Regions from separate parts of the Streptomyces sp. NPDC089919 genome, predicted to be linked through region 3. Evidence: riboswitches for the same ligand, from Rfam matches in the RefSeq annotation. Region 3 holds a riboswitch; each other region holds the start of a gene.
The links. Region 3 has a riboswitch for cobalamin ahead of AB0O40_RS12025 (CbtB domain-containing protein). Riboswitches for the same ligand answer to the same signal wherever they lie in the genome.
Positions count from the first base shown of each region.

Region 1: linked by a shared signal. The riboswitch ahead of AB0O40_RS13080 (ribonucleoside triphosphate reductase) and the one ahead of AB0O40_RS12025 (CbtB domain-containing protein) in region 3 are both predicted to bind cobalamin.
Region 2: linked by a shared signal. The riboswitch ahead of AB0O40_RS14090 (hypothetical protein) and the one ahead of AB0O40_RS12025 (CbtB domain-containing protein) in region 3 are both predicted to bind cobalamin.

Region 1 covers NZ_JBFBGK010000024.1:14,599-18,846, forward strand. The annotation lists gene AB0O40_RS13075 (anaerobic ribonucleoside-triphosphate reductase activating protein) at 1-227, opposite strand, end outside; gene AB0O40_RS13080 (ribonucleoside triphosphate reductase) at 224-2,011, opposite strand; cobalamin riboswitch at 2,054-2,208, opposite strand; gene AB0O40_RS13085 (TetR/AcrR family transcriptional regulator) at 2,266-3,009, opposite strand; gene AB0O40_RS13090 (amidase) at 3,181-4,248, shown strand, end outside.
Region 2 covers NZ_JBFBGK010000026.1:67,807-72,054, forward strand. The annotation lists gene AB0O40_RS14085 (prenyltransferase/squalene oxidase repeat-containing protein) at 1-1,894, opposite strand, end outside; cobalamin riboswitch at 2,007-2,129, opposite strand; cobalamin riboswitch at 2,202-2,342, shown strand; gene AB0O40_RS14090 (hypothetical protein) at 2,454-3,866, shown strand; gene AB0O40_RS14095 (DUF4430 domain-containing protein) at 3,921-4,248, opposite strand, start outside.
Region 3 covers NZ_JBFBGK010000021.1:33,703-37,950, forward strand. The annotation lists partial or broken gene AB0O40_RS12015 (GNAT family N-acetyltransferase) at 1-173, shown strand, start outside; gene AB0O40_RS12020 (histidine phosphatase family protein) at 293-733, opposite strand; cobalamin riboswitch at 739-873, shown strand; gene AB0O40_RS12025 (CbtB domain-containing protein) at 909-1,127, shown strand; gene AB0O40_RS12030 (CbtA family protein) at 1,151-1,909, shown strand; gene AB0O40_RS12035 (hypothetical protein) at 1,981-2,250, shown strand; gene AB0O40_RS12040 (GAF domain-containing protein) at 2,267-2,716, opposite strand; gene AB0O40_RS12045 (hypothetical protein) at 2,982-3,380, opposite strand; gene AB0O40_RS12050 (hypothetical protein) at 3,533-4,248, shown strand, end outside.

The DNA.
Region 1 (4,248 bases), on a different contig from region 3:
AGGGGCTCGCCGCCGGAGAAGACGACGCCGTCGAGCAGGCCCCGGCGGCGCGCGAGGTGGTCCGTCACGGCGGACCAGGCGACCGCGGGTGCGGTCCGCGGATCGAGCAGGGCCGGGTTGTGGCAGTAGCCGCAGCGCCAGGGGCAGCCCTGGCAGAAGACCGTGGTGACCAGGCGTCCCGGCCAGTCGCAGGTCGACAGCCGGGACCAGCCGCCGATGCGGATCACGCCGGGACCGCCACCCGCTCCTCGAAGGGGGTGCGCTCGGCGTGCTCGCCCTTCTTGCCGATGTTGAAGGAGGACACCGGGCGGTGGTAGCCCATCACCCGGGTCCACACCTCGCACGGTCCCGCGCAGGTGGGGCAGGTGGCCCGCTCGCCGGCCAGGTAGCCGTGCTCGGGGCAGATGGAGAAGGTGGGCGTCACCGTCAGGTACGGCAGGGAGAACCGCTCCAGGGAGCGCCGCACCAGGCTGCGGCAGGCGTCGGCGGTGGAGACGCGTTCGGACATGTACAGGTGGAGGACGGTGCCGCCGGTGTACTTGGTCTGGAGCTCGTCCTGCCGCTCCAGCGCCTCGAAGGGGTCGTCCGTCCATCCGACGGGCAGCTGCGAGGAGTTCGTGTAGTACGGGTTCGCGGCGGTGCCCGCCTGCAGGATGCCGGGGAAGCGCCGGCGGTCCTCCTTGGCGAAGCGGTAGGTGGTGCCCTCGGCGGGGGTGGCCTCCAGGTTGTAGAGGTGCCCGGTCCGCTCCTGGAACTCGACCATCCGGGCCCGTACGTGGTCGAGCAGCCGTACGGCCAGGGCGTGCCCCTGGGGGTCGGTGATGTCCTGCGCGTCGTGCGTGAAGTTGCGGATCATCTCGTTGATCCCGTTCACGCCGATGGTGGAGAAGTGGTTGCGCAGGGTGCCGAGGTAGCGCCGGGTGTACGGGAAGAGGCCGTCGTCGATCAGCTTCTGCACGGTCACCCGCTTGGTCTCCAGGCTGTCCCGGGCCAGGTCGAGCAGGCGGTCGAGGGCCGCGAGGAGTGCCGGCTCGTCGCCGGCGTGCAGGTGCCCGAGCCGGGCGCAGTTGATCGTGACGACCCCCAGTGAGCCAGTCTGTTCCGCGCTGCCGAAGAGGCCGTTGCCGCGCTTGAGCAGTTCGGTGAGGTCGAGCTGGAGGCGGCAGCACATCGAGCGGATCATGCCGGGGTCGAGCTCGGAGTTGATGAAGTTCTGGAAGTACGGCAGGCCGTATTTCGCGGTCATCCCGAAGAGCCGGGTGGCGTTCTCGCTCTCCCAGTCGAAGTCCTTCGTGATGTTGTAGGTGGGGATGGGGAAGGTGAAGACCCGGCCGGTGGCGTCCCCGGCCGTCATGACCTCGATGTAGGCGCGGTTGATCAGGTCCATTTCGGCCTGGAGGTCGCCGTAGGTGAATGCGGCCTCCTCTCCGCCGATCACGGGGACCTGCCCGCGCAGGTCTTCCGGACAGGTCCAGTCGAAGGTGAGGTTCGTGAAAGGGGTCTGCGTTCCCCAGCGCGAGGGCACGTTGAGGTTGTGCACCAGTTCCTGGACGCCCTGGTACACCTCGGCGTAGGTCATCGCGTCCGCGCGGACGAAGGGCGCCATATAGGTGTCGAAGGAGCTGAAGGCCTGCGCGCCCGCCCATTCGTTCTGGAGGGTGCCGAGGAAATTGACGATCTGGCCGACCGCCGAGGAGAAGTGCCGGGGCGGCGCCGAGTCGATCTGGCCGGGTACGCCGTTGAACCCCTCGGTCAGCAGGGTGCGCAGGGACCAGCCCGCGCAGTAGCCCGAGAGCATGTCGAGGTCGTGGAGGTGCAGGTCGCCCTCCCGGTGCGCCCGCCCGACGGCTTCGGGATACACCTGGTCGAGCCAGTAGTTGGCGACGACCTTGCCCGCGACGTTGAGGATGAGTCCACCGAGCGAATAGCCCTGGTTGGCGTTGGCGTTCACCCGCCAGTCGCTCCGGTCGAGGTATTCGGTCACCGAGTCCACGGCATTGATGTGCGTCACGTCAGCCCTCCCACGAGGCGTCCGGAATGGTCCGTCGCACGGGGCGTGCGACCGGGCGCCGGCAGGTATCGGACTCGGGCCCTTTCCAGGACCCATACCGTTGCGGGGCAGCTCCGGATTCCCACCGGATTCCCTGTTTCCTCGGCCGGGCGCCACCAGGGGCGCGCTCAGGCCGAACCGACGCCGTTCACACTACATACGGAAGTGAATGGAAATGCCCGCCCAACATGTAGTGGTGACCTTGGGCCTGACGATCAGGACTTCGGTCCTGCCGGAGCGGGGCGCAGTTCGCGTTCGAGGGCGGCGAGGGCGAAGGCGTGCGGGGAGGCGTGCTGCCAGCGGGACCGGCCGAGCATGACGTCCTCGGCCAGGCCGCTGAGCATGGCGACGGACCGGACGGTGAACTCGGGGAGGTCCACCTCGGCGAACTGCCCCAGCGACCGGCCCTCCCGGACGATGGCCGCCAGGCGCTCGTCCCAGCCGTCCAGCAGGTCGGTGAGGACGCGCAGGCCCGCTTCGTCGTGGCGCTGGGCCAGTACCTGGGTCCACAGCGCGTAGCGCTCGTCGCCCTGGTGCGGCGGCAGGTAGAAGCGGACGAACAGGTCCAGCTTCTCGGCGGGGGACGCGGCCCGGTCGGCGGCCTCCTGGAAGCGCGCCCACAGGTCCGCCTGGCTCCAGGCGAGGACTTCCAGCAGCAGCCGGTCCTTCTTGCCGAAGTGGTAGAGGATGTGGCCGGTGCTCATCCCGGCCCGGGCGGCGATGTCCGACATCCGCACGGCCCCGGTGCCCTTCTCGGCGATGACGGCGATGGCGGCCCGCATCGCCCGCCCGCGCGCCTCGTCCCCGCTGCGCTGACGCCTCCGGTCGGCCGAGGCCGGGGCCGACGTCTGGGACCCGGACCGGCCGGCGGCCGCCGCCCCGGCGCCGGCCGGCCCGGTCGCACCCTCCGGCGGCAGGGGGCGGTCGGAGGGCCGGGACCCGGTCTCTGGCGTCGGCATGGGCTCACTTTCGGTGACGGAAAATCCGGACCCCAGTCTAGGTTCCAAAAATCTAGATTCCTGATCTAGACTAAAAATCTAGTCAGGACGATGGGGAGCACGGCCGTGTACGCGGTCCGCCCCGACGGCCGGCAGCCCGACTGTTCCACCCAGCCACCCGGAGACACCCTCATGACGCGCGGATTCGATGTCGTGGAGACCTGTATCGCCGACCTGCGCACCGCGCTGGAGAAGGGCGAGACGACCGCCGTCGCCCTGCTCGACGCCTACCTGGCACGGATCGAGGCGTACGACCGCCCGGGCACGGCCACCGCGCTGAACGCCATGGTCGTGATGAACCCCGACGCCCGCGCGGACGCGGAGGCCTCCGACGCCCGCCGCGCCCGCGGCGAGGTGCTGGGCCCGCTGGACGGCATCCCGTACACCGCGAAGGACAGCTACCTCGCCAAGGGGCTCACGGCTGCGTCCGGCTCCCCCGCCTTCGAGCACCTGGTCGCCCAGCGCGACGCCTTCGCCATCGAACGGCTGCGCGCCGGCGGGGCCGTCCTCATCGGCCTGACCAACATGCCGCCGATGGCCAACGGCGGCATGCAGCGCGGCGTGTACGGCCGCGCGGAGAGCCCCTACAGCGCCGACTGGCTCACCAGCGCCTACGGCTCCGGCTCCTCCAACGGCTCCGGCACCGCGACCGCCGCGTCCTTCGGCGCCTTCGGGCTCGGCGAGGAGACCTGGTCCTCCGGCCGCGCGCCCGCCTCCAACAACGCACTGTGCGCCTACACCCCCAGCCGGGGCGTGATCTCGGTCCGCGGCAACTGGCCGCTGGTGCCGACCATGGACGTCGTCGTCCCGCACACCCGCACCATGGCGGACCTGCTCGAACTGCTCGACGTCATCGTCGCCGACGACCCGCACACCCGCGGGGACCTGTGGCGCGCCCAGCAGTGGATCCCGCTGCCCGCCGCCTCGCAGGTCCGGCCCGCCTCCTACCCGGCCCTGGCGGCCGCCGAGGGCGTGCTCGCGGGCAAGCGCGTCGGCGTCCCCCGGATGTACGTCAACGCCGACCCCGACGCCGGCACCAACCCCGAGGGGGGCATCGGCGGCCAGACCGGGCAGCGCGTCGACACCCGCCCGTCGGTCATCAGCCTGTGGGAGGCGGCGCGCCGCGACCTGGAGGCCGCCGGCGCCGAGGTGGTCGAGGTCGACTTCCCCGTCGTCTCGAACTACGAGTCCGACCGCCCC
Region 2 (4,248 bases), on a different contig from region 3:
GCAGGGCGGTCTTTCCGAGGGAGCCGCCGCCCGCGTACTTCGTCCCGATGTTGGTCCAGTTGTTGATGGTGCGGCCGGCGCCGTCCTTGCCGCCGCGGTCGAGGAAGTCGACGATCCCGCGCAGGGCGGTCTTCTCGGCGCCGGTGGCGGCCAGGGCGTACGCCCCGTCGATGGTCAGGCCGAAGTCGGCGAATCCGGTGCCGGGGGTGCTCTCGTAGTAGTGGCCCTTGATCAGGCGGCTGCTCTTGACGAGGTAGGCCGAGCCCTTCTTCGGGTCGGGGGCCGCGCCCGGGACGGTGGTGGGGCCGGCCGTCGGCCGGGTGGTGGGCACGGTGGGCGTGGGGGTCGGTGCCGGCTCCTCGCGGGTCAGCGCGAACAGGTCGGTGCGGGCGCCCGCGACGGTCGCGGGGACGGTGGCGTAGAGCAGCGGGTCGGTGCCCCCGGCCTCGAACGCGAAGGCACCACTGGTCAGTTGCTGCTTGGACAGCCAGGAGACGGCCGCGTCCGCCGCGTCGACGTCGCCGAGCGCGCGCATCGCCTGGGCGGCGAAGCCGGTGGCGTAGGCGCTGCCCACCGTGCCGTACGAGGCGGCCGGCAGGCCGCCGTCCGCGAGCTGGGCCTTCTTGAGGTAGGCACGGGCCTTGGCCACCTCGGCGGTGTACCCGCCGGCCCGCTTGAGGGCGAGGACCATCAGGCCGGTGGCGCCGGCCTCGCTGTCGCACCAGTCACCGGGGCGGATGAGCATGCTGGTGAAGCCGCCGTCCTCGCACTGGAAGTCGGTCAGCCGGCTCACCGCGTCCGCCGGCGGCTTCAGACGGCCGCCCACCAGGGCGATGACGGCGAGCGCCTGCCCCTCGGCCTGTCCGGAGGTGGTGGGGAAGTCGCCCTTGACGGTGCAGCCCGGCAGGGGCGCGGGGGCGTCCGAGCCGCTGGGGCAGACGCTCTTGACGAGGTCGCCCAGCAGGTCGTGGCCGCCGGTCGCGTGCGGGTCGCCGCCGATGGCCTCGGCCGTCAGGGCCAGGCGGGCCGCGGCGGCCGGCTCCGGGACCTGGTCCTTGCCCGCCGGGTAGGCGAAGGCATCGGTCTGCTCGGGCCGGGCCAGGAAGGCGGCGGCCTTGGCGGCCGTCGGGCTCTTGCGGTCGGCCGCTGCGAGCGCGAAGACGCTCTCGGCGGTGAGCAGGTGGTTGGGGGCGCCGGTCGTCACGTCGACGACCCGCTCGCCGTCCTTGAGCTGCCCGGTCACCCAACGGGTGGCGGCGGCCATGTCGACGGCGCCGTAGGGGATTCCGGGCTTGGCCGGGTCCGTGGGCCGGGGCTTCGAACCGCCGCCGGCCCGGACGTCGTCCGGGGAGAAGGTGGGCCGGCCCTTGCTGCCGCCGATGTCCGTGCCGCCGTACACCCAGGCGTCCACGTCGCCCGGCTTGGGGGTGCGGGACATGGCGCCGAGCGGGCTGTACGTCCACTTCTTCTGTCCGGGCGAGGCGATCCAGTACGACCAGTAGGCGGAGGCCGGCGGCGTGAGCTCGCAGGCCTCCTTGTCCGGAGTCGGGTACTGCTTGCCGGAGTTGAAGGAGGCGGTGCCGATCCGGCAGATGAAGGCGGGGCCGTCGTGGACGGTGCCGGCCGTGGTGAAGCCGGCCTCGTGCAGCAGTTCGTAGCCGGTGGTCGGAGTGGTGTCGCAGCCGCGGACGACCTTCCCGCCGAAGGGGCCGAAGTCGACCGCGACGACGGCGCCGACGGTGGCCGTGCACTTCGTGAGGGGGTCGGCGCTGGCAGGTGTGGCAGGTGCGAGGAAGGCGACCGCCGCACCGCACGTCAGCGCCAACGCCGCGCCCAGGCCCAGGAGTCTGCGCCCGGCGCTCCTGTGCCGGTTCGCCTGCTGTTCGGTCTTCACCCGCGGCCCCTCGTCCGTGCCGGACGGAGTACGGGAACGTGGCGGGACGCCCCGTGCGCGAGCTCCGCGGGGGCGATGACGACCACGCCGTAGTCCGCGACGGCGTTCTTCGTGCACTGACACGGCCACAGGCAATCCGGCTCGCCCGGGACGGTGCCGGGCCTACGGTTGCGGGTCAGCGCCGGAATTCGACCGGCTTCCCCTGGGGCTGAGTACTTATCAGCCGACATCGAACACGCCCCGGACAGCGCCGTCAAGGTGGGGTGCGTCTCATCCGATCGGCGCCGTCGGCCCCTGCTCGACCGCGCTGGCGGACCCTTGATCACTCAGGTAGCGTCCTGGGCGCCACATGGGGGAATCCGGTGCGAATCCGGAGCTGACGCGCAGCGGTGTGGCACGGCGGACGCCGTGCCGAGCCCGAATGCCCGTGCGGTGACGAAGCATCAGGAAGCCGTACCACGCGTTCCGGACGGCGGCCCCCTCCCCCGGCCGTGCCGTCCTGCGGCGTGCCGTCGGGGACGAGCGGCCGGCCGGCGTCCGCCGACCCCAGGAGCAGGCCATGAACCGTTCCCGTACCTCCCGCCGTCTCGCGCTCGCGGCGCCCGCCGCGCTCGGCGCCTTCGCGCTGACCGTGCTGCCGGCCTTCGCCACGTCCACCCCGGCGCAGATCGCCACGTCCAAGGCGAACGGTGTGACGTACCTCAAGTCCCTCCAGGCCGCGGACGGTTCGTACGCCGGATCCGGGCTGTCCAACGAGTGGGCCTTCAGCGCCTTCGCCGCCGCGGGTACCGCGGTCGTCGACGTCTACCCCGGCGGGGACACCACGAAGAACGCCCGGACCGTCTACCGCAACCTGCTCGGCACGTCCGGCTGGCCCTCCGCCTCGCCGGTGGTCACCGACTACGAGCGGGGCGCCCTCAACGCGAACGCGGCCGGCATCGACCCGGCCCGGGTCTCGGCCTCCCGCAACCTGATCGCGAACATCTACTCCTACTGGCAGACCGCCGAGCCGGGCTACTTCGGCCCGTCCGCGAACTTCAACGGCACCGTCTTCGCCGCGCTCGCCCTGGGCGGTGCCAAGACGCAGGCCGGCGGGGTCCGCATACCCCAGTCCCTCACCGACTCGCTGGTGGCCCGCATCCGCGCCAACCAGCACAACGACGGCGGCTGGCAGTACAGCAAGGCCGAGGGCAACCCGACCGCCCTGGCCACCGCCGGCGACGTCGACATGACCGGCGCGGCGATGGCCGCCCTGTGCGCCTCCGGCGTCCCGAACACCGACGCCGACGTCGTCCAGGCGAAGGACTTCCTCAAGGGCAAGCTGGTCAACACCACCGGCGCCTTCAACTCGATGTACGGCGTCAACACCAGCTCCAACGGCTGGGGCGTCGCGGGCCTCAACGCCTGCGGCATCAACGCCCAGACCGGCGACTTCGTCACCCTGGCCGGCAGGACCCCGGTCGACTTCCTCATCGCCAACCAGTACAACCCTGCCGGCGGTTTCAAGTACAAGCCCAGCGACACCGCCCCGAGCGCCTACGCCTCGATCGACGCGCTGCGCGCGGTGGTCGGCGGCGGCTTCACCTCCGCCCCGCCCGTCCCGGTCACCCCGGGCGCGCCGCAGTGGGTGGCCCAGTCGGCCTTCACCTCGGGTACCGCGACCAAGCTGGCGCTCACTGTGGACGACGGCGCCGGCAACCTGAAGGCCTGCGCCGTCTCCATCACGCCGACCGGTACCACCACCACCCTCGGCGACGTCCTGACCGCGGCGATCGGCTCGGCCGCCCCGTCCGGCTGCGTCACCAGCGTCACGCCGTCGTCCGGGACCGGCACCGTCACCGCCGTCAACGGCAAGGCGAACAGCGGCTCGAACAGCTGGAAGGTGAGCGTGGACGGGTCCGCCTTCGCGGGCGCCACCCGCGGCAAGGTCATCAACGTCGGTGACACCATCGCGCTGCGCTGGGGAGCCTGACGGACGGCGGGCGGGGCGGGTCAGCACCGGCCCCGCCCGCACCCTCCCGACGGATCAGAAGGACGTCCAGACGAACGACACCTGGTCGCCCGCGTTCAGCTTGAACTGGCAGCCGCCGACCGGGGTGGGCGTGCCGTTGACGGATATGTTCCAGTAGGCCGAACCGCCGCCGCTGACACCCTTGATGGTGTCCACGGAGAAGTCGTCGAAGGACGCGTACCAGGTGCCGTCCCAGCCGAAGTAGTGGTTCTTGGCCGCGTCGTCCAGGGCCGCGGTCGGGGTCGGCACCTTGGTCGGGTTGGCGCCACCGTTGGTGCCGTCGCACTTGTGGGTACCACCGGTGGCGGTGCTCACGTCGTGGCCCTTGGTCTTGACCTTGCCC
Region 3 (4,248 bases):
TGCCCGAGCACCGCGGTGCGGGCATCGGCTCGGCCATGCTGGACTGGGCCGAGGCCCGCATCCGTCGGCTCGTGCAGCACCATGGAACCGCACGGACGGCCGTGTTCGGCGCGAACGCCATGGCCTCCGAGAAGGATGCGACGGAGCTGCTGCTCGCAGCCGGGTACCGGCGCAGGAACGAATACGTCCGCTACCGCAAGCCGATCGGCGTCCGGTCCGGCGGGGCGGCTCCGGACCACCCCGGCGGTACCGAGTCCCCAGGATCGAGCCCGGTTTGATCCCCGGACAGGTCCTAGGAGGCGGGCTCGGCGTCCGGGACGCCCAGGCGGAGGTTCCAGCGGCCGGTTCGGCCGGTGAGTTCGGTGGCCGTGGCGGGGCGGGCGTCCAGTCGCCAGAAGACGGCGGGCGGGAGGTCCAGTGCGTGCACCACCGCGGCCCGGACGAAGGCCTGGGCCGCGGTGATCCGGTGCGTACCGGGCTCGAGTCCGGCCAGCCAGGCGCCGGCCCGGGCGACCAGCGTCTCGACGGACTCGCCGCCGGGGGGCGCGTAGGCGGGGTCGGTGAGCCAGTTGTGGAGCGCGGCGGGATCCGCCGCGGCGACCTCGTCCAGGGTCCGTCCGGTCCACTCCCCGGCGTCCATCGCGAAGGGTCCGGCGGGCTCGAAACGGTGTTCCCTCGACGAACGCTGCATCGCTGGTGTGACCAGGACAACTCGTACCGTTGAGGGGTTCATAAGCGCAGCATAAACGCGGTACGGTCGCGAACGACATGACGACGGTATGACGGAAGTACCGGTGAGAATCCGGCACGGTCGCGCCACTGTGAGTCCCCCCGGGGATGAGTCAGACCCGTAACCGTCGGCTAGTGCACCACTGACCGGGACGCGTGTTCCCCCTGGAGGTTCTGCCATGGCTCAGTCGACTGCGCCCGCGACGACCGCGGTTCCGGCCGTCGCCCCCGTCTCGCTGAAGGAACTGGCCCCGTGGGCCGTCTTCGTCGGCGTCCTGATGCTCGTGATGCTCTACTTCGTGGGCGCCGAGCAGGGCGCCACCTCGGTCTTCCAGGGCGAGACCATCCACGAGTGGATGCACGACGGCCGCCACCTCCTCGGCTTCCCCTGCCACTGACCCACCGCGGAGGAACGCCGATCGTGAACTCCGTCTCGGTACGCGCCCTCCTGGTCCGCGGCATGGTCGCGGGCCTGGTGGCGAGCCTGTTCGCCGCCCTCGTCTCCTACCTCCTGGGCGAGCCCCGGGTGGACTCCGCCATCGCCTTCGAGGAGGCGCACGAGGCCGCCGGGCACGAGCACGGCGAGGAACTGGTCAGCCGGGCCCTGCAGTCCACCGCGGGCCTGACCACCGGCGTGGTGCTCTTCGGGGTGGCCCTGGGCGGCATCGCCGCGCTGGTCACCTGCTTCCTGCTCGGCCGGATCGGGCGGTTCCACGCCCGGGCCACCGTCGCGCTGGTGGCGGTGGGGGCGTTCGTCGCCGTCACGCTGGTGCCGTTCTTCAAGTACCCGGCCAACCCGCCGTCGGTGGGCGACCCCGACACCGTCGGCGAGCGCACCACCCTGTACCTGCTGATGATCGCGCTGAGCCTGCTGCTCGCGGCCGGCGCCGTGATCCTCGGCCGGCGGCTGGCGCCGCGCCTGGGCAACTGGCACGCCAGTGTCGTCGCGGGCGTGGCCTTCGTGGCCGCGATCGGGCTGGCGTACGCCTTCCTGCCCGCGGTCAACGAGGTCCCGGCCGACTTCCCGGCCACCCTCATGTGGCAGTTCCGGCTCGCCTCGCTGGCGATCCAGGCCACCCTCTGGGCCGTCTTCGGGCTGGTCTTCGGCGAGTTGGCCCAGCGCCTGCTCCAGCCGGCCCCGGCCGCCGCAGCCCGCGAATCTGCGGCCGTCGTGTCCTGAGGCTACTTCGGACGCCGCCCCTTCGGGTACAACAGGCCTTTCAACGAGGCGAGTTACCCGGGGGCGGCGCCGTGAGCGTGCAGATCGAGAAGACCGGTGTGTGGCAGTGGCACGGCTGGACCGGCTCCGCACCCTTGTGGCTGAACGCCTTACTGCTGGCGCTCGTGCCCTTCCTCCACGTCCTGCTCGTCCCCCAGATCGCCATCGTCACCACCCTGACCGCCCTCGGCGGGCTGGTCCGGCAGCTGGTGTACGGCGACTACGGGCACGCCGGCGTGCACCTGGCGGCCGTGGTGCTGGGCGCGGCGGCCATGGCGGCGGGTTTCGCCACCGCCGCCTGACGCCCGCGGCGGCCCGCTAGAGCGGCAGCGCCTCGGCCTCCCGGCGGAGCTGGGCGAGTTCGGCCTCGTCCATGTCCCGCTCGCCGAGGAAGGCGATGCCCGCGACGCCCCGCACCGCGCCGTCCGGGCCGTGCACCGGGATGGCCACGGCGGCGTTGGCGTCGACCGCCCGGGCACCCGGCCGCACGTCCCCGGTCTCGTCGGTCTTCAGGTTGCAGGTCGACACCGGCTCGTCCCGCTCGAAGGCCAGGCCGCACATGCCCTTGCCCTTGGGCACCAGGCCGACGATCGCGACCACCTTCGGGGGGATGTTCACCGCGGCGGCCAGGACCATGTCCTCGTCCTGGCGCAGGTGCACGGTGCCGGCCACCCCGCCGTGGGCCTCGATCCACTCCCGCAGCCAGGCCTCCGCGCCACCGGCGTGGGAGGTGTCCGCGGGGTCCGTCGTGTACGCAGTCTCGGTCATGGTGGGCAGTATGTCCGGGGCCCGCTCGATCCCCGCTGGGTCCTCGAGCGGCCCTCGACCGGGTAGGGGGAAGCGCCGGTCCCCGATGCCCTCGGCAACGGAGAGTGGTCACGTGAGGTTCGACCACGGGGCACGGGAACCGGCGCCACGAACCAGTCTCCGGGAAGCCCGCGCCGCCCGGTATCGGGCTTTCGTCCCGGATCGTCCGGCCGAAAGTACGGACCCGGGGCCGGGCCTCGGTCCGGCGCTACGGCTCGGCCCGGCGCTACGGCTCGCGGGTGTGGTAGCGGTACATGAAGTATACCGTCGTCGGCACGGCCACGGCCAGCGCGACCACCACGGTCCGCCAGAGGCTGAAGCCGACCATGCTGTACAGGTAGCCGATCGCGATGCCCGCGAAGGCGCCCCAGGCCGCGGCCCGCAGCTCCTGCGGTATCCCGCGCCCCATCTGCCGGAGCCCGAAGAGCAGCACGGCGAAGACCGCGCCGCAGAGGATCCCGTAGAAGACGTTGCCCACGGTGACCGCGCTCTGGTCGCGCTTCATGAAGGCCGCGTAGACGCCGTAGAGCAGGCCGAGCACCAGGGGGAGGGCCAGCGCCCCGCCGCCCATGCTCCTCATGCCGCCGATCTGCCGCCCGGGGGCGGTGGGTGCCGCGTGTGCCATGACGCGCTCCTTTCGGTGGCCGCGCCGCACGGCCCGGCCTCCCCACCCTCCAGGGCACACCCGGGTCCCGGTACCGGCAAGTGGATCAACGCCTCACCCGGCCGCAGCAGCCCCGGTGGCGGCGGGCCGGGCGGCGGGCTTTCCCTGGTGCCGTGCGGAGTTCTCTGACCCCGGTGCTCAACGGCGTCCTGGTCGCGCTGCTGGCCGTCCTCGTACCGCTGGGCGCCACCGCGGTCTGGGCCGACCGCGTGCTGGCCGACGAGGACGCCTACGTGGCCGCGATGTCCCCGCTCGCGGGGAATCCGAAGGTGCGCGGCGCGGTGGCCCGGCAGGCCACCGAGGCCATCGACGGGCAGCTCGACGCGGGCCCCTTCCAGCCCGCGGTACGGGCCCTGCTGGGCGAGGCGGTCGACTCGTTCGTGGGCACCGCGTCCTTCCGGACCGCCTGGAACGCCGCCAACCGCGCCGCCCACGCGGCCTTCTTCACCTCGCTCGACAGCGGTACGGGCAACAAGGTCTCGGTCGACCTGGCACCGGTGATCGCGCAGGTCAAGGACGACCTGGCGGCGGACGGGGTGCCCTTCGTCGAGCACATCCCCGAATCGCACACGGTGATCACGGTCATGGAGTACGAGAACCTGGGTGCGCTCCGCCGGGGCTTCCACGTGCTCCAGATCGCCGGGATCTGGCTGCCCGTCGGGGCCCTGGTGCTGACCGCGGCCGCGGTCGCCCTCTCGGCCCGGCGCCGGACCACCCTGGTCGCCGCCGGGGTGGGGCTGGCTGCGGGGGCACTGCTGCTGGCGGCCGCGGTGCCGCTGCTGCGCGGACTGACCCTGGACGACCTGCCGGCCGATGTGGACCGGGACGC